Regions from separate parts of the Achromobacter sp. EG18 genome, predicted to be linked through region 1. Evidence: predicted binding sites of a transcription regulator. Region 1 holds the regulator's gene; the other holds the start of a gene.
The links. The regulator NrdR, encoded in region 1, represses ribonucleotide reductase genes. The targets are predictions, from matches to a motif close to CACNANATNTNGTG.
Positions count from the first base shown of each region.

Region 1 (11,650 bases):
CACCCGTTTCCACTCGGCCAAGGCGGCCGAGGACGCCCTGGCCGCGTTCGAGGCGCGTTTCCGCGACGGCGCGATTCCGGAGGACATGCCCGAGGTCAGCATCGGCGGCGCGCCGGTCGGCATCCTCAAACTGTTGCGCGAGGCTGGCCTGGTGGCTTCGGGTTCCGAGGCGCAGCGCAACGTCGAGCAGGGCGGGGTGCGCGTCAATGGCGACCGGGTCGAAGACAAATCGTTGCAACTGCCTGCGGGGACTTACGTGGTCCAGGTGGGCAAGCGCAAGTTCGCGCGTGTTAAGTTGAACCCATAATCGCGAAGATTTTGATACGCTGGAGGGACGTTCAAGGCTGGGATGCCTTCGCAGCACTTCAAGGAGCACGACATGAAACTTTCGAGTTTGTCTTTTTCCGATAACGAGTCGATTCCGGAGCGCTACGCCTTCGGCAAGATCGATGCGCAATCGCACGTCGCGCTGGCTGACAACTACAACCCGCAGTTTTCCTGGGACGACGTCCCGGCGGGTACGCAGTCGTTCGCCTTGATCTGCCACGACCCGGACGTTCCCTCCAAGCCCGACGACGTCAACCAGGAGGGCCGTGAAGTGCCGGCCGATCTGCCGCGGGTCGATTTCTTCCATTGGGTGCTGGTCGACCTGGCGGCCGACATGCGCGAAATCGACGAAGGCGCCTTTTCCAGCGGCATCACGCCGCGTGGCAAGGGCGGCCCGCTGGCGCCGCTGGATGCCCGTCAGGGCATCAATTCGTACTCGTCCTGGTTCGCCAACGACCACGACATGAGCGGCGACTATTTCGGCTATGACGGCCCGTGCCCGCCCTGGAACGACGCACTGGTGCACCGCTACGTGTTCACACTTTACGCGCTGGACGTCCATACGCTGAACCTGCAGGGTTCGTTCACCGGCGAGGACGCGCTGCGCGCCATCCAGAAGCACGTGCTGGCGCAGGCGTCGCTGACCGGCACCTATACGCTCAACCCGAAGCTGGCGCCCAAGCAGATCGGGGCGACCTCGGCGTCCTGATTCCTCGCGATCAGTAAAAAGGGCCGCATCAATGCGGCCCTTTTTTATTTCCCGGCCATCCGCCGGATGCGCGGCGCCTTCAGGCGCCGGCGCGTTTCAGGCGCAGCAGCGCCACGCCGAAGGCGACGAACACCGAGCCCACTACCCGGTTGATCCAGCGCAGCGCGCGTGGCTGCTGGAACAGGCGGCGGGCGCGGCGCGCCAGCAGGCCGTAGGCCAGCAGCGATGGCAGCGACAGGCCCATGAAGATGCCGGTCAGGATGAAGAACTGCGGCAGCAGCGGCTCGGCCGCGTTCAGGAACTGCGGGAACAGCGCGGTGAAGAACAGGATGGGCTTGGGATTCAGGCCGGCCACGAGGGTGGCCTCCAGGTACAGCGCCAGCGCGCCGCGCGGCGGGCGGCCCTGGCTGTCTGGCGGCGGCGCGGCCACGCTGCTGCGGCCCAGCAGGTGGCGCAGGCCCAGGTAGATCAGGTAGGCGGCGCCGGCGATCTTGAGGATGGCGAACAGCAGGGCGGACGATTGCAGCACTACGCCCAGGCCCAGCATGGCGGCGCCGGACAGCAGGAACAGGCCGGTGATATTGCCTAGCGACGACGGCAGCACGGCGCGCAGGCCGCCGGCGGCGCCATTGCGCATGGCCAGGATGCTGGCGGGGCCGGGGGTGACGACGCTGACGGCGGCGACCAGGGTGTAGGCGAGCAAAGTCTGGGTTTGCATGAAAGTTTCTCAAGTCGGATTGAGAGGGTTTTCCTGCCACGGATGGATCGCGGAAATTTCGCGCCCTTGGCGGGAATTTTGCCGCCATTCGGGGCATTTTGGCGACAGGGAAAGCGGCGGTACGCGGTAAACTATTCGTCATTATCCGGGTTTACCCACCCGGGCGCAGTTTTCTCCTCTCTTACCGCCTCAGGAACCCCCCGTCATGTTTGACCGCAACCTCACCCTCTCCAAGGCTGACCCGGACGTCTGGGCCGCCGTCCAGAAGGAAGACGTTCGCCAAGAGCAGCACATCGAGCTGATCGCTTCGGAGAACTACGCCAGCCCGGCCGTCATGGAAGCCCAGGGCACGCAGCTCACGAACAAGTACGCCGAAGGCTACCCGGGCAAGCGCTACTACGGCGGTTGCGAATACGTCGACGTGGTCGAGCAGCTGGCCATCGACCGCCTGAAGCAGATCTTCGGCGCCGAAGCCGCCAACGTGCAGCCCAACTCGGGTTCGCAGGCCAACCAGGGCGTGTACATGGCCGTCCTGAAGCCGGGCGACACGGTGCTGGGCATGAGCCTGGCCGAAGGCGGCCACCTGACGCACGGCGCGTCGGTCAACGCCTCGGGCAAGCTGTACAACTTCATCTCGTACGGCCTGGACGAAAACGAAGTCCTGAACTACGCCCAGGTCGAGCAGCTGGCCAAGGAGCACAAGCCCAAGCTGATCGTCGCCGGCGCCTCGGCCTACGCCCTGCACATCGACTTCGAGCGCATGGCCCGCATCGCCCACGACAACGGCGCGCTGTTCATGGTCGACATCGCCCACTACGCCGGCCTGGTCGCCGGCGGCGCGTACCCCAACCCGGTGCCGCACGCCGACTTCGTCACCTCGACCACGCACAAGTCGCTGCGCGGCCCGCGCGGCGGCGTCATCATGATGAAGGCCGAATACGAGAAGATCATCAACTCGGCCATCTTCCCCGGCATCCAGGGCGGTCCGCTGATGCACGTCATCGCCGGCAAGGCCGTGGCCTTCAAGGAAGCGCTGGAACCCGAATTCAAGACCTACGCGCAACAAGTGGTCAAGAACGCCAAGGTGCTGGCCGACACGCTGGTCAAGCGCGGCCTGCGCATCGTTTCGGGCCGCACCGAAAGCCACGTCATGCTGGTGGACCTGCGTGCCAAGGGCATCACGGGCAAGGAAGCCGAAGCCGTGCTGGGCCAGGCTCATATCACCGTCAACAAGAACGCCATCCCGAACGATCCGGAAAAGCCCTTCGTGACCAGCGGCATCCGCCTGGGCACGCCGGCCATGACGACCCGCGGCTTCACCGAAGCCGAGGCCGAGCTGACGGCCAACCTGATCGCCGACGTGCTGGACAACCCGCGTGACGAAGCCAACATCGCCGCCGTGCGCGCCAAGGTCAATGAGCTGACCTCGCGCTTGCCGGTGTACGGCAAGAAGTGATGCGGCGGCGGATCTTTCCCGCCGGCACATGACGAGGACGGCTCCGCAAGGGGCCGTCCTTTTGTTTTCGGGCCAATGGCGCTTGCGCGCCAGCGGTCATCGTGGCAAAAATAATAGGGACGAATTTGTCATGGTCGCCACGGATCGACTGTCGCCTCGTTACAATGTGGGCGAATTATTGCTTTCCGTGTTTTCAGGGATCACACATGCGGTGTCCATTTTGCGGCAACTCCGAAACGCAGGTCGTCGACAGCCGTGTCTCGGAAGAGGGCGACGCCATCCGTCGCCGGCGCCGCTGCCAGTCCTGTGACAAGCGCTTCACCACCTACGAGCGGGTGGAGCTGGCGATGCCGTCCGTGGTCAAGCGCAACGGCAGCCGCAGCGACTACGATCCCGCCAAGCTGCGCGCCAGCCTGAGCCTGGCGCTGCGCAAGCGCCCGGTCAGTACCGAGGACGTGGACGCCGCCGTCGCCCGCATCGAGGAACAACTCCTGGCCAGCGGGCTGCGCGAAGTGGCTTCCGGGCATATCGGCGAACTGGTCATGAACGAGCTGCGCAAGCTCGACAAGGTGGCCTACGTGCGCTTTGCGTCGGTGTACAAGAGCTTCGAGGACATCGGCGAATTCGTCGAGGCGATCCGCGAGATGCAGGGGCCGGTGCTGCCCGCCAAGCTGCGCAAGGAATGAGGGCGCTGCGCGGCGCCTGAGGGGCGCGGATTGACTCGCAAGGCGCGCTATAGCGCGGGTGTCCGCGCCATGCTGGGCGTCTGCGGTTGGAACCTGCGCCACACGCGGCGCAGGTGCTGGGCCGAGCCGAAGCCCGATTTCTCCGCCACCAGCTCCAGATTCAAGCGCGTTTCGCGCAGCATGTCGCGCGCCAGCGCCACGCGTATCTGATACAGGTAGTCCATGGGCGTGCAGCCTGCGTGCTCGCGGAACAGCCGCGTCAGGTGGCGCGGGCTGGTGTGGGCGTGTTCGGCCAGCGATTGCGCCGACCACGGCGCCGCCGGGTTGCGCACCACCGCGTCCTGCACGCGGTGCACGCCCGGATGCATGTGGTTGCGGTGTTCAAGCCAGGGCGACAGCGCCGAGTCGGTGCCGGCGCGGCGCTGGTACACCACCATGTCGCGCGCCACTTCGCTGGCCACGCGCGGGCCGCAATGGCGCGACACCATGTGCAGCGCCAGGTCGATGCCGGCGGTGATGCCGGCGCTGCTGACCAGGTTGCCGTCCTCCACGAAGATGCGGTTGTCGTGCACCCGGGCGCTGGGATCCAGGTCGGCCAGTTGCGCCAGGCAGCTATGGTGGGTAGTGCATTCGCGTTGACGCGTCAGGCCTGCCGCCGCGGCGAACAGGGCGCCGGCGCAGACCGTCATCAGCGTGAAGCCGTCGGCCGGATGGCGCTGCGCCAGCCAGTCGATGATTAGACGGGCCTCGGGTTCATCCAGGCGGATGTGCTTGCCGACCACGCCGGACACGATCACCAGCGCCTCGGGCGGCAGTTTCTCGGGTAGCGGCTGGATCCGGGCCAGGTGCAGGCCGGGAATGCCGCTTTCGACTTCGGTGGACGGGCCGCAGAAATGCTGGGCGAAGGCGTCCGGGCACAGCTTGTTGGCGACCCGGAACGCCTCGGCCGGCCCGGCCACGTCGAGCAGCACGATTCCCCGCGGCAACACGAAGTACACCGGAATCATGGCGGCGCGTCGTTATTGCGCGTCGGCGAAGACGTCGGCGGCGCGGGCGATGCGGGCGAAGCGGCCCTGCAGCACCAGTTCGGTGGCGTCGCGGATCTCGGCCGGCGTGTAGTGCTTGCCCGACGGACTCTGCATGGCGAAAGTCAGCGTGGCGTCGGTCGGGAACACCACCTTGAAGCCGTCGTCGCTGGCATGGCGGGTGGTGGTCTCGCAGCACTGTTCGGTGCGGATGCCGCTGACGATGACGCCCTCGATGCCGTGCTTGCGCAGCCAGTCCCGCAGCGTGGCGCCGTCGGCGTCCTTGGCGTAGAGGGACGAATGCACGGTCTTGTGGAACACGGCGTCGGGCTCGATGCGCAGTTCCTTGAGCGTCTTGACGTGGCCGGATGCCAGCGAGAACGGATTGGCCGGGTCGTTGGCGGCGCTGATATGGAACACCTGCAGCACCGGGATGTCGCGGGCGCGGGCGGCGTCGATCAGGCCCTGGAGTTGCGAGACGAATGCCGGATATTCCGACTCGTCCCAAAACGGACGCTGGCGGAAGGAATCCTGGACGTCGATGACGATCAATGCTTGTTTCATGGCGGCGGGCTCCGTGCCTTGGGATTTCGAGAGATACGTGGCGTATTGTGGGCCTGCCCCGGCGGCGGGGCGAGGCCGTCCCGAGACCAGCATCGGCCCAAAACGGACATGGCTGCCGGGCCGCTTGAACGATCATAGCGCGCCGGCGCGGGACGGCTAGCGCGGCGTGCCGGCGATCCGCCGCGGACATACAATCCGTGCATGATGAAGAACCCCAGCGAATCCGACGACCTGTCCTGGATGCGGCGCGCCCTGGCCCTGGCGCAGACCGTCATGTACTCGACGGCGCCCAACCCCCGGGTGGGCTGCGTCATCGTGCGCGATGGCCGCGTGCTGGGCGAGGGCGCCACCCAGCCTCCCGGCGGCCCGCATGCCGAAGTGTGCGCGCTGCGTGACGCGCAGGCGCGCGGCGAATCGGTGGCGGGCGCCACCGTCTACGTCACGCTGGAGCCGTGCAGCCATTTCGGCCGCACGCCGCCCTGCGTGGACGCCTTGCTGGCGGCCGCGCCGGCGCGGGTGGTGGTGGCGATCGGCGATCCCAACCCGCTGGTCAATGGCAAGGGGTTGGCGCGCCTGCGCCAGGCCGGTATCGCCGTCACCACCGGCATCTGCCGCGAAGAGGCGCTGGCCCTGAACGCCGGTTTCATTTCGCGCATGAGCCGCGGGCTGCCGTGGACCTGGCTCAAGATGGCGACGTCGCTGGATGGCCGCAGCGCCCTGCATAACGGCCTGTCGCAATGGATCACCGGCCCCGAGGCGCGCGCCGACGGGCATCTGTGGCGCGCGCGCAGTTGCGTGGTGCTGACCGGCATCGGCACCGTGCTCAAGGACGATCCGCAACTGACCGTGCGCAGCGTGCAGACGCCGCGCCAGCCGCGCCGGGCGGTGGTCGACGGGCGCTTCGAGATTCCCGAGGACGCGCGCCTGTTCGACGGCGGCGAGGTCATCGTGTTCACGGCGCGGGTCGACGCCGCCAAGCAGGCGCGGCTGGAAGCCAGGAACGTCCGCGTGGTGTCGATGCCCGCCGCCGAGCCCGACCGCGTGGACCTGCCGGCGATGATGCGCTGGCTGGCCGCGCAGCAGTTCAACGAAGTCCACGTCGAGGCCGGCGCCGGTTTGAGCGGCGCGCTGGTGGCGGCCGGCTGCGTCGACGAACTGCTGATATATATGGCGCCGATGTTGCTGGGCGACGCCGCCGGCGTGGTCAGGCTGCCGCTGCTGGAGCGGCTGGACGCCGCCCCGCGCTACGAATTCATCGAGGCGCAGCGGGTGGCGGCAGACCTGCGCGTGCGCGCCCGGGTGCCGGAGCATTGGCGCGGACTGTTGCGGCGAGTCGAATTGCCCGCCGTTCAGACGCCCTAGCGCTTGCCGCCGCGAGCCGCCGGGGTGGCGCTGCGCCAGGCCCACAGCGCGGCGCCGAGCGCCGCCAGCGCAAGCAGGCCGCCGGCCAGCAGCAGGCCCGGATGCTGCTGGCGCGCGCGCTCCCAGGCTTTCCATGCCTGGATGTAGTGAAAGCGCGCGGCCGACTGGAAGTCCGGTTCAGGGCATTCGCGGCCGAAGGTGTCGCTGAAGGGCACCCGGGCGCCCTGGTCCACGTAGCGCAGATAGATGGCGGAGGCGCGTTCCGGCGTGTCGTCGATGACGTACCGCGCGCCGCGGCACAGCACGGCGGCGAAGGCCTGCGAGCGGCTGGGCAGTTCGTCGGCCGCCTTCATCGCGTAGTCGGCGGCGATCTGGCGGTAGTGGTAGCGCACGTTGGGGCGCGCCTCGCTGGCGGCATAGCGCTTGCGTTCTTCCTGTGTCACATAGGGGCCCGGCAGGTCGGCCTCGGCGCGCTGCAGCGGGGTATCCAGCGGCATGCCGGCGTCGGCGCGGGCTTCGCGCCACCACGGGTTGGCGTCGCGACCCGCGCCGGCTGAATAGTTGCCGTCATAGACGGCGTAGTCCGGGCCCTGTTCATAGCCCATGATGCGGATGCCGTCGCGGCGCGCCAGCGTCGCCGCCTGGTACCAGGCCTGGGCACGGGCGGTGCGGCCCCAGGCGCTGCCTGCCGCTCGCAGGGCGTCGCCGTACCGGGCGGCGCGCTGGCGCACGTCGGACTCCTGGATCTTCCATGCGCCGTCGTCGTAGCCCCCGCTGGCAAAGCGCGGATCGGAATCGGCCGGAAAGTAGGGCAGGGCCTCGGCCACGCGGCCCTCGCGCACCAGGCGCCGCGCTAGCAGCTGGCGCAGGCGGTCATGCGCGGGCGGCGGATTCAGGCGGCTCCATTGATAGAACTGTTCGGGCGTATAGCGGCTGAAGCCGGCCGGACGCGCAGGCGCCGGCGCGGGCGGCGGCAGGCGGTCGACATAGGCCTTGAGCTCCTCGGTCGTGAGCACGCGTTCGGCCACGTAGGCGGCATCGTTCCAGTAGGGCGACAGAGGCCAGCCGTCATCGGCCGGGCTGGCGCCGTCGCGGGTCGCGGCGGCGCGGTACAGCTGGTCCAGCGCTTCCACGTACTGGCCGCGCGACAGCGACAGCACGCCTTGTTCGGCCTTGAGCAGGGAGGCCGATCCAGGTTCGAGACTGCCATCGGCCCGCGGGAATGCCGCGATCGCGCGGGCATAGGCCTGGGCGGCGAGTTCGTTGTCACCGCGGCGGATGGCCAGTTTGGCGCGCACCCACCAGGCCAATGCCGTGTCGAGCCGCTCGGCCAGGGTCTGGGCGAGATCGTAGCGGCCCACGCGATAGGCCAGCGCCGCGACCCGATCGGCATCGGCGATGCGTTGCGGGTCCTGGGTCTGCAACGCGGCCACGAGCGATTGCAGCGCCGGGTTGGGCGCGACGTTGGGCGCGCCGCCGGCGGCATCGGCCAGGCTCAGGCGGCCGGTCTGTTCGAAGTTGGCGAACGGGTCGCGGGCGCTGTCCGGCTTGCCGTCGACGATATCGCCGATACGGGCCAGGCCATACGCCACCAGCAGGCGTTGGCCCACCGGGTCGTCGATCAGGCGGCCGGCTCGCGCCGCCGACGCCAGCGCCCAGTCGGCGATCAGGCGCAGCGATTCGCGCCCGCTGATCGAGTCGCGGGCGGCCTGGGCGGCGTACAGGCGCACCGCCTGATGCAGGCCGGCCGGGGCGATGGCGTCCAGGCAGGGCGTTGCATTGACCACGTCTTCATACGCGCATTGTCCCAGGCTGCCGGTCAGCGACAGCCGCGCCTGCTGGCCGTAGCTGGCAACGGCCAGGCCGAGCGGATCGGGGGCGCCTTGCAGCGCCATCTCGCGCACGCGCGCATAGTCCTGCGCCGCCGAGCCCGGGTCCCCGGTTTCGGCCAGCATGTAGGCGGCCCAGACGCTGCGCGTCGCCGCCTGCTCGGCGGGCAGCGCCAGGATTGCCCGCAGGCGCTGGCGCGCCCGTTCCCAGCGCTGCTCGTGCGGGGCCTGCGGCGCTGTGTGGTAGTCGACCGCGGCCGCGGCATAGAGGCGGACCGCTTCAGGCAGGCCGGCGCCCGCGGCGTACGCCTGCTCGCCGTCCGGACGGGTGCGCATCAACCGCAGCTGGTCGAGCTGTGCCGGCGTGAGCGCGGGGTCGTAGGCTTCCGGGATGGCGTCGGAGCGGTAGCTGCCGTCCGGCAGCAGTGGTGATTCATTGGCGCGCAGCGAGTCCGTGGCGGGGACCAGGCGCATCGCCTCGTAGGCGAACGAATTGGCGGGCGTGCCCTGCAGCGTGCCGGCGCGGTCGTCCAGCAGTTGGGGCGGGAAGTCGGGACCGCAGGCAATGACGATGCCCGCGCCGGCCAGCAGCAAGGCGGCGATCAGCGATTTACGGTTGTACATGGAAGCTCGGGGTTGCGGCGTCACAGCGGATCCATCCTATGGCGCGTTCGGCGCCGGCGCGCAGCAGGCCATCCCGCGCGCGCCGAAGATACCCGCCCTGCCGATCATATTCAAGGGTATAGCCGTTGATGCCGTCGGCGGCGCGGCAGCGGGCGTCCAGCCTGACGATGAAGGGCAGCGGCGCATCGGTGTTGCCACGGTTGGACAGCAACACGTCGCGCGCCCCGCCCGGCCCTGGCGCAGCGGCCGCGACCGCGAGCGCCGGCGTCAGGGGGTGGCGCGCCAGCACCGCGCGCCAGGTCGGCAGGCTCCAGGCGCGCGTGTCCGCCTGGGTCGGCAGGCGGAACCAGGCGATGCCCGCCAGCCCGGCCGGCCGATCGCGGTCGAGCGTGGCGACAAAGGCCGCGATGGTGTCGGGCGCGACCAGCAGTTCCGCCGAACGGCCGCCCGGTATCAACGCAGGCCGTTCGCTTTCGACGGCGACGATCTGGCCTTGTTCGTCCCACGCGACGCGGCTGCCGTAGGCCGGCAGCGCCACCCGCCAGGGCTTTGCGGTGCGGTCGGCGTAGGCAGCGAGCCAGGCGCGCGCGCGCCTGGCGTCGAACAGCGACCCTTGCGCCGGATTCAATACGGCATGGACCTGTAGCACGGTTTCGTCCGGCACCGCCAGCAGCTCGGTCAGCGCGGCGCTTTCCAGCCAGGTGGGCAGGGCGGTGATGGACAGCCGCACGTTCTGTGGCAGGCGAGCCTTGAGCCTTGCCAGCAGCGCGGTGTAGGCCGGCAATCGCGCCGTGGGGCAGTCGTAGTCGATCTCCAGGCCGGCCAGCGCGATGCCGGCGCCGCGCCAGGCCGTGAGCATGGCGGCCGCGCGCGCGTCGATGTCGGCCTCGCTCAGGGCGCCGGCGCGACCGTCGAGCCGCAGTACCAGCACGACGGGACGCCCGGTTGCCGCCAGCGCGGCCAGATCGGGCGTTGCCTCGAACCAGGCGCCGTCGGCGCGCAGTTCGGCCGCCAGCACGCGCCACGCGCGCAGCATGTCGGCGCTGTCAGCCAGTGCGTGGTTCAGCGCGGGCGTCCAGCGCCGCTGCCAGACGTAGGCATCGTTGGGCAAGGGAGGGGCGTTGCGTTCGCAGGCTGCCAGCAGCAGCAGTCCGCACAGAACCGCCAGACGCCAACAGCGCATCGAAGCGTGGGCGATGCGCGGCCGATCCGGGACAGGGCGCGGGCGTGGCAACATGATGTGCGGACGGTGTTTGAAAAAGCGGCGCGCGGCTGCTGCTGCGGTGGCGTGATTCTATCCTCGACGGCGCCAGGGGTATTAGCACTCTCATCCCTCGGCTGCCAATCGATGCCGCGATAGCGCAGCGCGATCGGGTCGATAGCGTTTGCCCGCGCGGCTTGCGGGGTGATCGCAGCAAGTTTGAGAGCGATTTCCCGACGCCGCTCCAAGGGTTGTCGATTGGTATTTTTTTACCGTGGCGCCCCAAATGAATTGCCACAAAACCGTCAATTAGGCTTAAGCTAGGCCATGACTTGGCGCTACGCGCTCATGGCCCGATCCATAACCCGCCACGCGCCCTCGTCACCACGGATTCCAGTGTCGCGTACCGGCGCTTTCACACACCGGACCGATACTTGCTGAACGTAGTCGCTTTGCGCCGTTCAGACCGTTCGCTGCCATCGCATAGCGAACGCACCGGACCTGTTGTCCGGATCATAAGAATCCACCGGGATATCTCATCCCTTCAAATCATTGCTGACCATTTCATGCGTGGCTGCATCCTGCGCCCGTTCTACAGCAATATGCTGAAGGCGTACGAGTGAACTTATTCACGTTGGTTGCAATCCCTGACGGAACTTGTGTCCGAAGGGTGCAGCCTAAACGGAAAGGGCCCGATCGTGCTCTTGGTTGATGTGTGGCGAAAGCAACATACAACCGTGCCGAGATTGCTTATAGCGCGTTGACCCTAGTCACGCTGAAGCACTGAGGCACACAATGGGGACACGTAGGGACGTCATGGCTTTTTCGCGTGTTGTAGGAGGTTTCCGTGCAAAACATCGTCGAAGGCTTCAAGTCGCAGTATGCAAGAGAGCAGGAGTCGGAACTTTCCCTCGAGGAATATCTGAACCTCGCCAAGCGTGACCCGATGGCATATGCCAGCCCCGCTGAGCGCATGCTGGCGGCGATTGGCGAACCTGAAATCGTGGATACGCGCAACGACCCACGTCTTTCCCGTTTGTTTTCCAACCGGACCATCCGACGCTATCCGGCGTTCCAGGAGTTCTACGGCATGGAGGACGTCATCGGGCAGATCGTGGCGTTCTTCAAGCACGCCGCGCAGGGACTGGA
Region 1 covers NZ_CM186213.1:5,126,979-5,138,628, forward strand. The annotation lists gene tyrS (tyrosine--tRNA ligase) at 1-307, shown strand, start outside; gene AC6CR5_RS23585 (YbhB/YbcL family Raf kinase inhibitor-like protein) at 380-1,036, shown strand; gene AC6CR5_RS23590 (LysE family translocator) at 1,116-1,754, opposite strand; gene glyA (serine hydroxymethyltransferase) at 1,960-3,210, shown strand; gene nrdR (transcriptional regulator NrdR) at 3,417-3,896, shown strand; gene AC6CR5_RS23605 (GlxA family transcriptional regulator) at 3,944-4,903, opposite strand; gene AC6CR5_RS23610 (cysteine hydrolase family protein) at 4,916-5,485, opposite strand; gene ribD (bifunctional diaminohydroxyphosphoribosylaminopyrimidine deaminase/5-amino-6-(5-phosphoribosylamino)uracil reductase RibD) at 5,726-6,847, shown strand; gene AC6CR5_RS23620 (hypothetical protein) at 6,844-9,300, opposite strand; gene AC6CR5_RS23625 (DUF3142 domain-containing protein) at 9,287-10,483, opposite strand; gene AC6CR5_RS23630 (PrkA family serine protein kinase) at 11,358-11,650, shown strand, end outside.

Region 2 (11,650 bases), 2.6 Mb from region 1:
CGTATGAAGGGGGCAGCCGCGGGCCGGCCGGTCAGGCCGCCGTCGGCATCCTGCCGTTCAGCAGGTAGTCCATCAGCTCGCGCACGCTGCGCATGGCGTCGCCGAACGGCAGCTTGGAGGCGCCCCGGAAGAACAGGCCGCGACTGACTTCGCCGCGCATGGCGGCGGCCAGCTTCAGGTCGATGCAGAACTGGCCGAAGCGCGCGATGCCGTCGCGCAGTCCGCACTGCGTCAGGCAGTCCATGCGCTGGCTGCAGCGGCGCGCGTCGCAGCGGGTGTTTTCCTGCAGCGTCTTTTCCTGGCGCAGGTAGCGCGTCAGCCAGGGCGTCGGCACGGCGCGGGCGGGCAGGCCGGCGACGCTGGTGAATTCGGCCAGCTTGTCGGGGTCGGCTTCCATCAGGACACGCTTGAAGTTCTCGTGCGCGTCGCCTTCCCGGGTCACGGCGAAGGCCGTGCCGACCTGCACGCCGTCGGCGCCGTTGCCGAGCCAGTGGCGTACCTGTTCATGGCTGCCGACGCCGCCGGCCACGATCAGGCGCGGGGCGTCGCGGCCCAGTTGCAGGTCCTGGAACAACTGGCGGCATTCGGCCAGCACGCGCTTGAAGTCGAAGCGTTCATCGTGGATGTCGTCCAGGCGGGCCGCGCCCAGGTGGCCGCCGGCGTAGCCGGGGTGCTCGATGACCACGGCGTCGGCCATGCGGCCTTTCTTCATCCATTTCTTCAGCACCGCCGCCACGCCGCGCGCTTCGGACAGGATCGGCACCAGGGCCACCTTGGGATAGTCGGCGGTCATGTCGGGCAGGTCCAGCGGCAGGCCGGCGCCCATCACGATGGCCTGGGCGCCGCTTTCGCAGGCCTGGCGCACCAGCGCGGGATGGTCGCGCACCGCCTTCATGACGTTCACGGCCACCACGCCGCGCCCCTGCGCGGTGTCGAGCGCGGCGCGCACTTCACGGTCCAGGGCCACCAGGTTGGCGTTGTCGATCTGCTCGCGGTCGCGGCAGTCCTCGGTCTGCTCGATCAGGTCCGGATGGTGATGGCGCAAGTCCACACTGGCAATGGTGCCGACCGCGTTCTGGCTGGCGACCGCGCCGGCCAGGCGATGGGCGGATACGCCGACGCCCATGCCGCCCTGGACGATGGGCAGCAATTCGCGTCCGGCGAGTGTGAGGGATTTGAACCACGTCATGAAATGGGAGCCTTTATTGGGAACAGTGGCTCCGAGGCTAGAGCAAGGCATGCCGCGCCGCCTTGCGCGGGATCAAGCGGGCGGGGGAAAGCGGGGGGGATGAAGGCGCCGCGCCAGACGCGGTCGCCGCGAAAGCAAAAAAGGGGCGGAGCACGGCGGCTCCGCCCCTTGCCGCCGGTGAATCACGCCACCAGCTTGACCAGCGCCGGCACCGTCAGCACGGCGGTGTAGTAGCCCATGAACTGCACGCCGGTGTTAAAGCCGAACAGGCGCGACAGCAGGCCGCCGAACAGGCCCATGGTCAGGATCACCAGCAGGCCCAGGAACTGGCCTTCCCACACGCTGATCACGATGATCAGGCCGACGAAGGTGGCGATGATGGCCTCGTGGCTGACCTTGCGCGACACGAACAGCGCGGCGCGGCGCGCGAAGTTCATGGCGAACGGATACGACACGATCGCCGCCAGCAGCACCGCCAGCATGCCGTAGCCCAGGAACTCCCAGTGGTTCAGCAGGTTGTGCAGGTTGTGGGTCTGGCCGCTGGCCGCGTCCACCGTGAAGCGCGGCGGGGCGTTGAACAGCGGCGCGGCCGGACCGGCGGCCACCGGGCTGAGCGGCAGGCCGAAAGCGATCAGCGGGATCAGGGCCTCGGCGATGTAGGTGGCCTCGGTGACGCCGTTGCGCGCGCTCAGCACCGTGGTCAGGCGGTGATAGGCGTGCTTGACGCGCGAGCCCACCAGTTCGCCCAGCACCACCGTCATCGCCACCGGGCTGAACACGAAGGTGGCGCTGGAGATGGTGGCAGTGGCCAGGGTCCAGCGGGTCTGGATGCGATCCATCACCTTGAGCGGGTTGGGGAAGTAGCCCGACCAGCCCTTGACGTCCGGCGCAAGCGAGAACGTGCGCACCTTGTCGCGCATCATTTTGGCGCGGCCCTGCGGCGCGATCACGGTGAACAGGTCGGCGATCAGCGGGCCGATGGCGATGCCCAGGAAGTAGCTGATGCTGAGCTTGACGCCGTACTTGGCGGTCAGGCTCTGCAGCGCCACGATCACCACCACGAAAGGCACCAGCAGCGCCACCGCGGCCCAGCGGCCGGCCGAGAAATAGGCGATCAGCACCGCCGCGGCCAGGAAGATCCACGGCGCCGACTTGGTGATGGCGCCGCCGAACGGCGCCAGCAGCACGGCGAACAGCACCGCCAGCGGCACCGCCACGAAGGCGGCGACGATGGCGCCCGACACCATCTTGCGCAGCGCGATGTGCGGCACGCCGAGCTTGCGCAGCATGTTGGCGTCCTGCAGCAGCGGCGTGGCGAGCGTGTCGCCGGGAATGCCCAGCAGCGCCGTCGGCACCGCGTGGGTCATGTGCTTGGCCACCGCGCCGGCCAGGAAGAAGGTGAAGACGCCGGCCGGCGGCACGCCCAGCAGCACCACCAGCAGCGTCAGCGGCGCCAGCGTGGTGGTCTCGTCGGTGCCGGACACCAGGCCGATGGCGGCGAACACCACCGCGCCCAGGAGGCCCATGCCGGCGGCCACCATGATCTGTTCAAGCAACACGGGATCGCTCATGCCGGCACCTCTTCACGCACGTTGCGCGGTTGGGCCTGCGGCGCCGGCGCCGCGGCGGGCGCGGCGAACAGCTCGTACAGGTCCAGTTCCTTCAGTTCTTTGACCACCGCCGGCGGCAGGTCCGCCAGCGTGCCCAGGCCGCCCGGTTGCGCGGCCAGTTCGGCCAGCACCTCGGCGCGCCAGGCCGGATCGTGCGAGGCGCTGTGCTCGACCACTTCGCGCTTGGGCGGGAACAGGCGGGCGCAGATCACGCCCGCCAGCACGCAGCCGGCCAGGCCGGCCAGCATGGCGTAGGCGTGCGCCAGCTCGGGCGAGGCGACCTTGTCGCGCAGCCAGCCGCTGGCGGCGTAGAAGCCCGCCACGCTGACGGCGATGCCGATGGCGATGGCCCACGCCAGGTGGCGCAGGTCGACCGTGTCGTTCCATACTTCGGCCAGGCGTCCGGCGGACGCCTTGCTGTCTCTTTCCATGTCTGTCTCCTTGATGGACGGGCGGCGCGGGCGATTCCCGGCGCCGCCTCTGTTCTTGTGCGGCCGGCGTGCGTGCGCCGGCCGTGCCGCGCCGTCAGGCCGGTTTCCGCAGTTCCTCCAGCAGCGCCAGCGCGCGGTCGGCGCGCACGTCCTTTTCCTCGGCCATGCGTTTGGCCAATTGGTCGACCTCGGCGCCCACCGCGCCCACCGTCAGCGCGATGTTGCGCGCGTGCAGCGCCATGTGGCCGCGCTGGATGCCTTCGGTGGCCAGCGCCCGCAGCGCGCCCAGGTTCTGTGCCAGGCCCACGGCCACGGCGATCTCGCCCAGCTCCTGGGCCGAGCGCACCGCCATGATCTTGAGCGCCAGCCGCGCCAGCGGATGGGTCTTGGTGGCGCCGCCCACCAGGCCCACCGGCATCGGCATTTCCAGCGTGCCGACCAGGGCGCCGCTGGCGTCCTTTTCCCAATGGGTCAGCGAGGTGTAGCGGCCGTCGCGGCAGGCGTAGGCATGGGCGCCGGCCTCGACCGCGCGCCAGTCGTTGCCGGTGGCGACGATGACCGGGTCGATGCCGTTCATGATGCCCTTGTTGTGGGTGGCGGCGCGGTACGGGTCGGTGGCGGCGAACACGTAGGCGTCCAGCACGCCCTCGATGATCTCGGCGCCGCTGCGGTCCTTGGTGTCGAGGGTCTGCGGCGTCAGGCGCACGCGGGCCCGCGACAGGCGCAGGTCGGCCAGGTTCGACAGGATGCGCAGCCGCACCGTGCCACCGGTGATCTCCTCGACCAGCGGCGCCACGGCCTCGGCCATGGTGTTGACGGTGTTGGCGCCCATGGCGTCGCGCACGTCGACGATCAGGTGCAGCACCAGCATCGGGCCGCGCGGCGTGTCGGCGAACACGTGCGCCTCGATGTCCTGGCAGCCGCCGCCCAGGCCGATCAGCACCTGGTCGCGGCTATTGGCCAGCTTGACGATGCGCTCGCGCTCGCGCAGCAGGGCGACGCGCGCGCCGCGCGGGTCGCTCAGGCCTAGCACCTGCACCTGGGCGCGCATCAGCGGCCGGGTGCTGGAGGTTTCGAAGCCGCCGTTCTCGCGCGCCAGCTTGGCCATGAACGAGGCCGCCGCCACCACCGACGGTTCTTCCACCGCCATCGGCACCAGCACGTCGCGGCCATTGACCTGGAAGTTGCCGGCCACGCCCAGCGGCAGCTCGAAGGCGCCGATGACGTTCTCGATCATGCCGTCGGCGCGGTCCAGGCCCAGCGCGCCCGGCTCGGCCAGTTGCTGGTGTTCCTCGGGCGTCAGGCCGGCCGCGTCGGCGATGGCGGCGAGGCGTTGGGCGGGGGTGAGGGCGCGGAAGTTGGGCAGGCGTGAATCGGCCACCATGGCATGTGTCTCCATCGGAAATCTAAGAATTGGGTGGCCAGATTCTAGGTAAACTGTACCGGCATTCAGAGGTACAGTTTGGGCGAACAGTACCATCGCACTGCACCAATTTTCGACTTTTTCCCGCTGGAAACCACGCCGTGGACGCCGATAATTCCCCGGGCCGCGCCCCGCGCGCCGCGCCCATCGCCGAAAGCCTGGCGCGCCTGATCGGGCGCCAGATCGCCGAGGGCGTCTACCGCCCGGGCGATAAATTGCCATCGCTGCGCGAGCTGGCGCAATTGCACCGCTACGCCAAGAACACCGTGGTGGTGGCGTTCGAGATGCTGGTGGCGCGCGGGCTGGTGGAACCGCGCCGCGGCTCGGGCTTCTACGTGCTCGATACCGGTCCGGCGCGGCGCGCCGCCGACGAGGAGTCGGGCCAGTTGAGCCGCGCCATGGACATCGTCTGGCTGATGCGCGAGCAGCTCAAGACCCAACCCGACGCCATCGCCGCCGGCGACGGTTTCCCGCCGGTGGAATGGCTGGCCGACATGCGCATGGACCGCTATCACCAGAAGGTGGTGCGCACCGGCCTGGGCACGCTGTTCCGCTATGGCAGCCGCTTCGGCTACGCGCCGCTGCGCGAGAGCCTGGTGCGCAAGCTGGGCGACGTCGGCATCAGCGCGGCGCCGTCGCAACTGGTGCTGACGCACGGCGCCAACGAGGCCATGGACCTGGTGATCCGCTATTTCCTGCCGCCGGGCGCGGCGGCGCTGGTGGACGATCCGGGCTACTACCCGCTGTTCGGCAAGCTCAAGCTGGCGGGCGTGCGCATGCTGGGCGTGCCGCGCCTGGCGGACGGGCCTGACCTGGCGGCGCTGGAGGCCTTGTTGCAGCGCGAGAAGCCGCGCCTCTTTTTCACCCAGTCGCTGGCGCACAATCCCACCGGTTCGGACATCTCGCCGGCCAAGGCCTACAAGCTGCTGCAGCTGTCCGAGCGCTACAACCTGATCGTGGTGGAGAACGACCCGCTGGCCGACTTCAAGCCGACCTCGGCGGTGCGGCTGTCGGCGCTGGATCAGCTGGAACGCACGGTCTACATTGGCAGTTTCTCGAAGTCGTTCTCGGCGGCCTTGCGGGTTGGCTTCATCGCCTGCGGCGCGGGCCTGGCCAGCGATCTGGCGGACCTGAAGGCGCTGGTGCACGTCAGCAGTTCGGAATACTGCGAGCGCATGGTCGACGTGATGCTGCGCGACGGCCACTACGAACGCCATCTGGTGCGCCTGCGCCAGCGGCTGGAGGCGGCCACCGGCGACGCGCTGCGGGCGCTCGATTCGCTGGGCGCGACGGTCTACACGCGGCCCACCCGCTCGCTCTATCTGTGGGCGGCGTTTCCCGGCATCGACAATTCGCTGGCGCTGGCCGAGGACCTGATGCCGGAGAAGGTCATCATGGCGCCGGGCCGGGTGTTCAGCGTCGACCCGACCGCCGTGTCACCGTGGTCGCGCTGCAATGTGGGCGCGGTGGCGTCGCCGCGCTTTCACGCGGCGCTGGCGGCGCGCCTGGGACGCGCCAGCGCTCAGCGGTAGGCGAATTCCTCGAACCAGCCGCGCAGCAAAGCCTGTGCCTGCGTGCCCAGCAGCCGCGCCGGCGGCGTGCTGGGGCAGCTGCGCGCGCCCTGCACCGCGAAGCGCTTGACGCCGCGCCGCGCCAGTTCGCGCGCCAATCCCAGCAACCGGGTCTCGTCGAGCCAGTCGGGATGCCAGGTGATGCGGCATTCGAAATCCACGCCGGCCGTCAGCAACTGCGTCAGGCAGGCCTGCGCCGGGCGGTGCGAATCGCGTCGGCCGGTGATGTCGTCATAGCCCTGCGCGTCGGCCTTGATGTCCAGGCCGACCCAGTCCAGGTAGCGCAGCACGTCGGCCAGCCGCAGCGGATAGATGCCGGCCGTGTGCAGGCCGATGCGATAGCCCATGCGCCGCGCCTTGCGGATCATCGACGGCAGGCGCGGTTCGCTCAGCGGTTCGCCGCCGGAGAACACCACGGCGTCCAGCAGCCCCTGGCGGTTGTCGAGGAAGGCGCGCACGTCGCGCCAGTCGTAGCGCGCGTTGCGCGTCTGCAGTTCGGGGTTGTGGCAGTAGTGGCAGCGCCACGGACAGCCGGCGATGAAGATGACGGCGGCCAGCGTGCCGGGCCAGTCCACGGTGGAAAACGGCGTCAGCCCTCCCACCGCCGGGGAATGGCGCGGCAGCGGCTGGGCCGCCGGCCGCGGCGGCGCGGCATAGGCCATGCGCGGCGGGTGGCGGGCGGGGGCGGCCTTGCGGCCGCCGGCCGCTTCAGGCACGTTGTTCGACGAAGAAGCGGCGTTCATTGAATTCGCCTTGTTTGCCGGTATTGAAGGAAGACACGGGGCGGTGGTAGCCCATGACGCGGGTCCAGACTTCGCAGCGCACGCGCTGGCTGTCGTCCAGGCGCAGCGCCCGCGGGGCGGCGGCTTCGGGAGAGATCACGGTTTGCATAATGGCTCCTTGGGGAAAGGCCGGGCGGGGATCGCCCGGGGAAAAAAGCGGTCGACAGCGGCGGTCAGGCCGGCGCGCAGCAAGACGCCTGCTTGGCCAGCAATTCGGCGTCGCACTTCGGGCAGAACTCGTGGTGCCCGGCCAGATAGCCGTGGTTCGGGCAGATCGAGAACGTCGGCGTGACGGTGATGTACGGCAGCCGGAAATTCGACAGCGCGCGCCGCACCAGTTCCTTGCACGCGCTGGCCGACGACACGGCCTCGTTCATGTACAGATGCAGCACGGTGCCGCCGGTGTACTTGCCCTGCAGCGACTCCTGCAGGGCCAGCGCCTCGAACGGATCGTCGGTGTGGCCCACCGGCAGCTGGCTGGAGTTGGTGTAGTAGGGCTGGGCCTCGGTGCCCGCCTGCAGGATGCCGGGGTAGCGCTTGCGGTCTTCGCGGGCGAAGCGGTAGGTGGTGCCTTCGGCCGGCGTGGCCTCCAGGTTGTAGAGGTGCCCGGTCTCTTCCTGGAACTCGGTCATGCGCGCCCGCACCCGGTCCAGCAGGCGCACCGCCAGCGCATGGCCGGCCGGCGTGGTGACGTCCTCGGCGTCGCCGCTGAAGTTGCGGATCATCTCGTTGATGCCGTTCACGCCCAGCGTGCTGAAGTGGTTGCGCAGCGTGCCGAGGTAGCGCCGCGTGTACGGGTACAGCCCCTGGTCGATGTAGCGCTGCACCACCTTGCGCTTGGTTTCCAGCACGTCGCGGCCCAGGCCCAGCAGGTGATCCAGGCGCGCCATCAGCGCTGCCTCGTCGCCGCGGCAGGTGTGGCCCAGGCGGGCGCAGTTGACGGTCACCACGCCCACCGACCCGGTCTGCTCGGCCGAGCCGAACAGGCCGTTGCCGCGCTTGAGCAGTTCGCGCAGGTCCAGCTGCAGGCGGCAGCACATGGAGCGCACCATGTGCGGCTCCAGGTCGGAATTGAGGAAGTTCTGGAAGTACGGCAGGCCGTAGCGCGCGGTCATCTCGAACAGGCGCTCGGTGTTGGGATGGTCCCAGTCGAAGTCAGGCGTGATGTTGTAGGTGGGAATCGGGAAGGTGAACACGCGCCCCTTGGCGTCGCCGGCCATCATCACCTCGATGTAGGCGCGGTTGATCATGTCCATCTCGGCCTGCAGGTCGCCATAGGCGAACGGCATTTCCTCGCCGCCGACGTAGGGGATCTGCTCCTTCAGGTCGGCCGGGCAGGTCCAGTCGAAGGTCAGGTTGGTGAACGGCGTCTGCGTGCCCCAGCGGCTCGGCACGTTCAGGTTGTAGATCAGTTCCTGCATGCTCTGCTTGACCTCGGCGTAGGTCATCGCGTCGCGCCGGATGAAGGGCGCCATGTAGGTGTCGAACGAGCTGAAGGCCTGGGCGCCGGCCCATTCGTTCTGCAGCGTGCCCAGGAAGTTGACGATCTGGCCGATGGCCGCCGACATGTGGCGCGGCGGCGTGGCCTCGATCTTGCCGGGGATGCCGTTGAAGCCTTCGGTCAGCAGCTGGCGCAGGGACCAGCCGGCGCAATAGCCGCTGAGCATGTCCAGGTCGTGGATGTGGATGTCGCCATCGCGGTGGGCCTGGCCGGCCTCGGGGGTGAAGACGCTGGACAGCCAGTAGTTGGCGGTGACCTTGCCGGCCACGTTCAGGATCAGCCCGCCCAGGCTGTAGCCCTGGTTGGCGTTGGCGTTGACGCGCCAGTCGCGCTGTTCCAGGTATTCCTCCATGGCGCTTTCCACGTCCACCAGGGTGTGGCGCAGCGCGCGCAGGCGGGCGTGTTGTTCGCGGTAGACGATGTAGGCGCGGGCGGTGCGCCAGTAGCCGGCCTTGACCAGCGTTTCCTCGACCTGGTTCTGGATGGTCTCCACGCCGGGGCAGACGTTGCCTTCGGCGGCCAGCGCCTCGATCACCGCGCCGGTCAGCGCCTGCGCGACGTCGGCGTCCAGTTCTCCGGTGCCGCGGCCGGCGGCGGCGATGGCCGCGGCGATCTTGTCGCGGTCGAATGCGACGACCCGGCCGTCGCGCTTGAGGATGTGTTGGAGTTGCATCGCTGACACCATATGTTGTGGGGTAGGGAAACTCTACCACCACCTATGGTGTCGAAAGCCCGGCTATCGAGGCGTTTGTCGGCTTGTCTTGATGCCGGTCAAACGGCGCCGGCTGGGCCGGCGCGGACGCAATGCGGCCCTAGAAACCCAAGCCGACCCCGGCCAGCGAGATCACCAGCGCCAGGGCGGCGGTGCCTATGGCCGGGCGCGGTGCCCACGACAGCATGCCGACCCACAGCAACGCGCCGGCCGACAGCCAGCCCAGCCAGGCCACCACGCCCACGGTGTTGCCCCACAGGCCGACGCAGGGCAGCAGCGCCAGCAGCAACAGCAGGATGCCCGCGCCGCGCAGCACGCGGGAATGGCCGGCCGAGGGATCGCGGCCCCAGACCTGGTCGTAATGGCGCGGCATCGCCAGGCTCAGGCAGGCCATGCCGGAATAGGTCAGCAGCAGCGCCATGGCGATGCCGAAGGCGTCGTTGAGATTCATGCCGTGGCCTCCCGCGAAGCGCGCGTATCGCGCGGCGGCGGCGCCGACAGCGGTTTGCGGCCCAGCCGCAGCGCGGCCCAGCCGGCCGCCAGGCCCATGGCCACGGCCGTCAGTTCGACCCCGGCGCTTTCCCAGTCGCCGCGCGCGATCTGCGCCAGCGGATGGTCGCCCAGCGTCAGCAGGGACAGCAGCGGCAGCAGCAGGCACAGCGCCGACAACAGGCCCAGCTGCCACAGCCAGGCGCGCCGCGGACTGCACAGCCAGGCATGGGCCAGCGTCAGCGCCCAGACGATGAAGAAGGCGCGCAGTTCCCAGCCGGCGCGCTGCGGCAGCGACACCGGCAGCAGCCGGTTGGCCCACAGGTAGGCGACGCAGGCGATCGCCAGGCCGGCCAGGGCGGCCACGTTCAGGCCTTCGATCAGGCGGTAGACGCGCGCGGTGGCGGCGCCGAATTCGTCGCCCATCCTGGCGCGGCGCTTGACCATGAACAACACCGCGCCGGTGCCCATCATGGCGGTGCCGGCCAGGCCGCACACGAAGTACAGCCATTTCATCGCCAGTCCGCCGAACTTGACCATGTGCAGGTCGGACATCACCTGGCGCGTCAACGGCGCGGCGCCACCCTCGACGCCGCCGGGGGCGCGCAGGCGCAGCAATTGGCCGGTGGCGGCGGAGAATTCCGCCATGCCGGTGGTGCTGCTGATATGGACGTTCTGGTCGGCCTCCTCGTTCCAGCCATAGACCGCGATCCGCATCGAGCCGTCTTCGGGGTTGTTGATGACGATGGCGCGCGCGGTCTGCCCGATCAACCGTTCGGCGCGCGCGACCAGCGGTTCCAGGGCCGGCACGGCGAGCGCGGTGCCGGTCAGCGGGGGCTGGTCTTCGCGCGCCAGTTCGGCCAGGTACAGGCGGGCGGCCTCGGCGCCGGGGCCATAGGTCGCCGCGATCGGCGCCGGCATCAGGGTGAAGGCCGAGATCACGATGCCGGTATAGGCGATCATGAACTGGAAGGGCAGGGTCAGCACCGCGGTGGCGTTGTGCGCGTCCAGCCACGAACGTTGGCCCTTGCTGGCGCGGAAGGTGAAGAAATCCTTGAAGATGCGCTTGTGCGTCACCACGCCGGAAACCATCGCCACCAGCATCGCCATGGCGGCGAAGGCCACGATCCACAGGCCCAGGGGCTGCGCGTGCAGGTTGTAATGGAAGTCGACGAAGTGGTCGCCGCCGAAGGTGGCGCGGCCTGCCTCGTGGTGGTCCTCGTCCAGTTCGCGGCCGGTCTCGGGGTCGAGTTCGGCGTCGGCGTATGCGCCGTTCGAGTCGAACCAGTAGGCCACCAGGCCGTTGTCGTGGTGCCGGTTGACCGGCCAGATCTCCCACATGCCGGCGCCGGCGTGATGCCGCGCCATGTACTGCACCGCCAGATCGAGCCGGCGCGCGCGATCCACCTTCACGGGCTCGCGCGCCGCCGCCTCGGCCTCGGCCGCATGGTGCTCCGGCGTCATCCAGTGGGTGATGGGTTCGGCGAACACCGCCAGCGTCCCGGTCAGGAAGACGGCGAACAGCAGCCAGGAAAACCACAGGCCGACCCAGGTGTGGAGCCAGGCCATGGACAAACGGAAACTGGGTTTCAGAACGCGCCTCTTTCTTCTATCGACGCCGCCGCGAGCCCTGCCGCGGGTCTTTTATTGAGAATGGTTCCGATTCTAGTCGAAATGGGGTCGGAATAGGACGATTCCCGACGCCATCGTGCCGGCGGACCGTGGCCCGCCGGCGCCCGCGCGGGGCGGGCGCTTCAGTCCAGCTTGATGTCGGCGCGCCGGCCCACTTCGCCGAAGGTCTTGAGTTCCTGTTCCATGCGCGCGGTGAAGGCGGCGCCGTCCAGGTAGACCGGCTCCAGCGCCAGGTCGGCGATGGCGCGGCGTACCTGCGGGTCGGCCATGATGTCCGCGACCGCGCGGTTCAACGTGTCCAGCACCGGCG
Region 2 covers NZ_CM186213.1:1,325,397-1,337,046, reverse strand. The annotation lists gene AC6CR5_RS06320 (NAD(P)H-dependent flavin oxidoreductase) at 32-1,189, opposite strand; gene AC6CR5_RS06315 (tripartite tricarboxylate transporter permease) at 1,372-2,760, opposite strand; gene AC6CR5_RS06310 (hypothetical protein) at 2,757-3,230, opposite strand; gene AC6CR5_RS06305 (hydroxymethylglutaryl-CoA reductase, degradative) at 3,325-4,614, opposite strand; gene AC6CR5_RS06300 (aminotransferase-like domain-containing protein) at 4,755-6,185, shown strand; gene AC6CR5_RS06295 (anaerobic ribonucleoside-triphosphate reductase activating protein) at 6,176-6,967, opposite strand; gene nrdD (anaerobic ribonucleoside-triphosphate reductase) at 6,933-7,115, opposite strand; gene AC6CR5_RS06285 (ribonucleoside triphosphate reductase) at 7,180-9,180, opposite strand; gene AC6CR5_RS06280 (DUF3325 domain-containing protein) at 9,320-9,670, opposite strand; gene AC6CR5_RS06275 (PepSY-associated TM helix domain-containing protein) at 9,667-11,277, opposite strand; gene AC6CR5_RS06270 (Bug family tripartite tricarboxylate transporter substrate binding protein) at 11,463-11,650, opposite strand, start outside.
Region 2: AC6CR5_RS06285 (ribonucleoside triphosphate reductase) is a predicted target of NrdR. The motif match lies at 9,187-9,200, and genes of this name have one in related genera.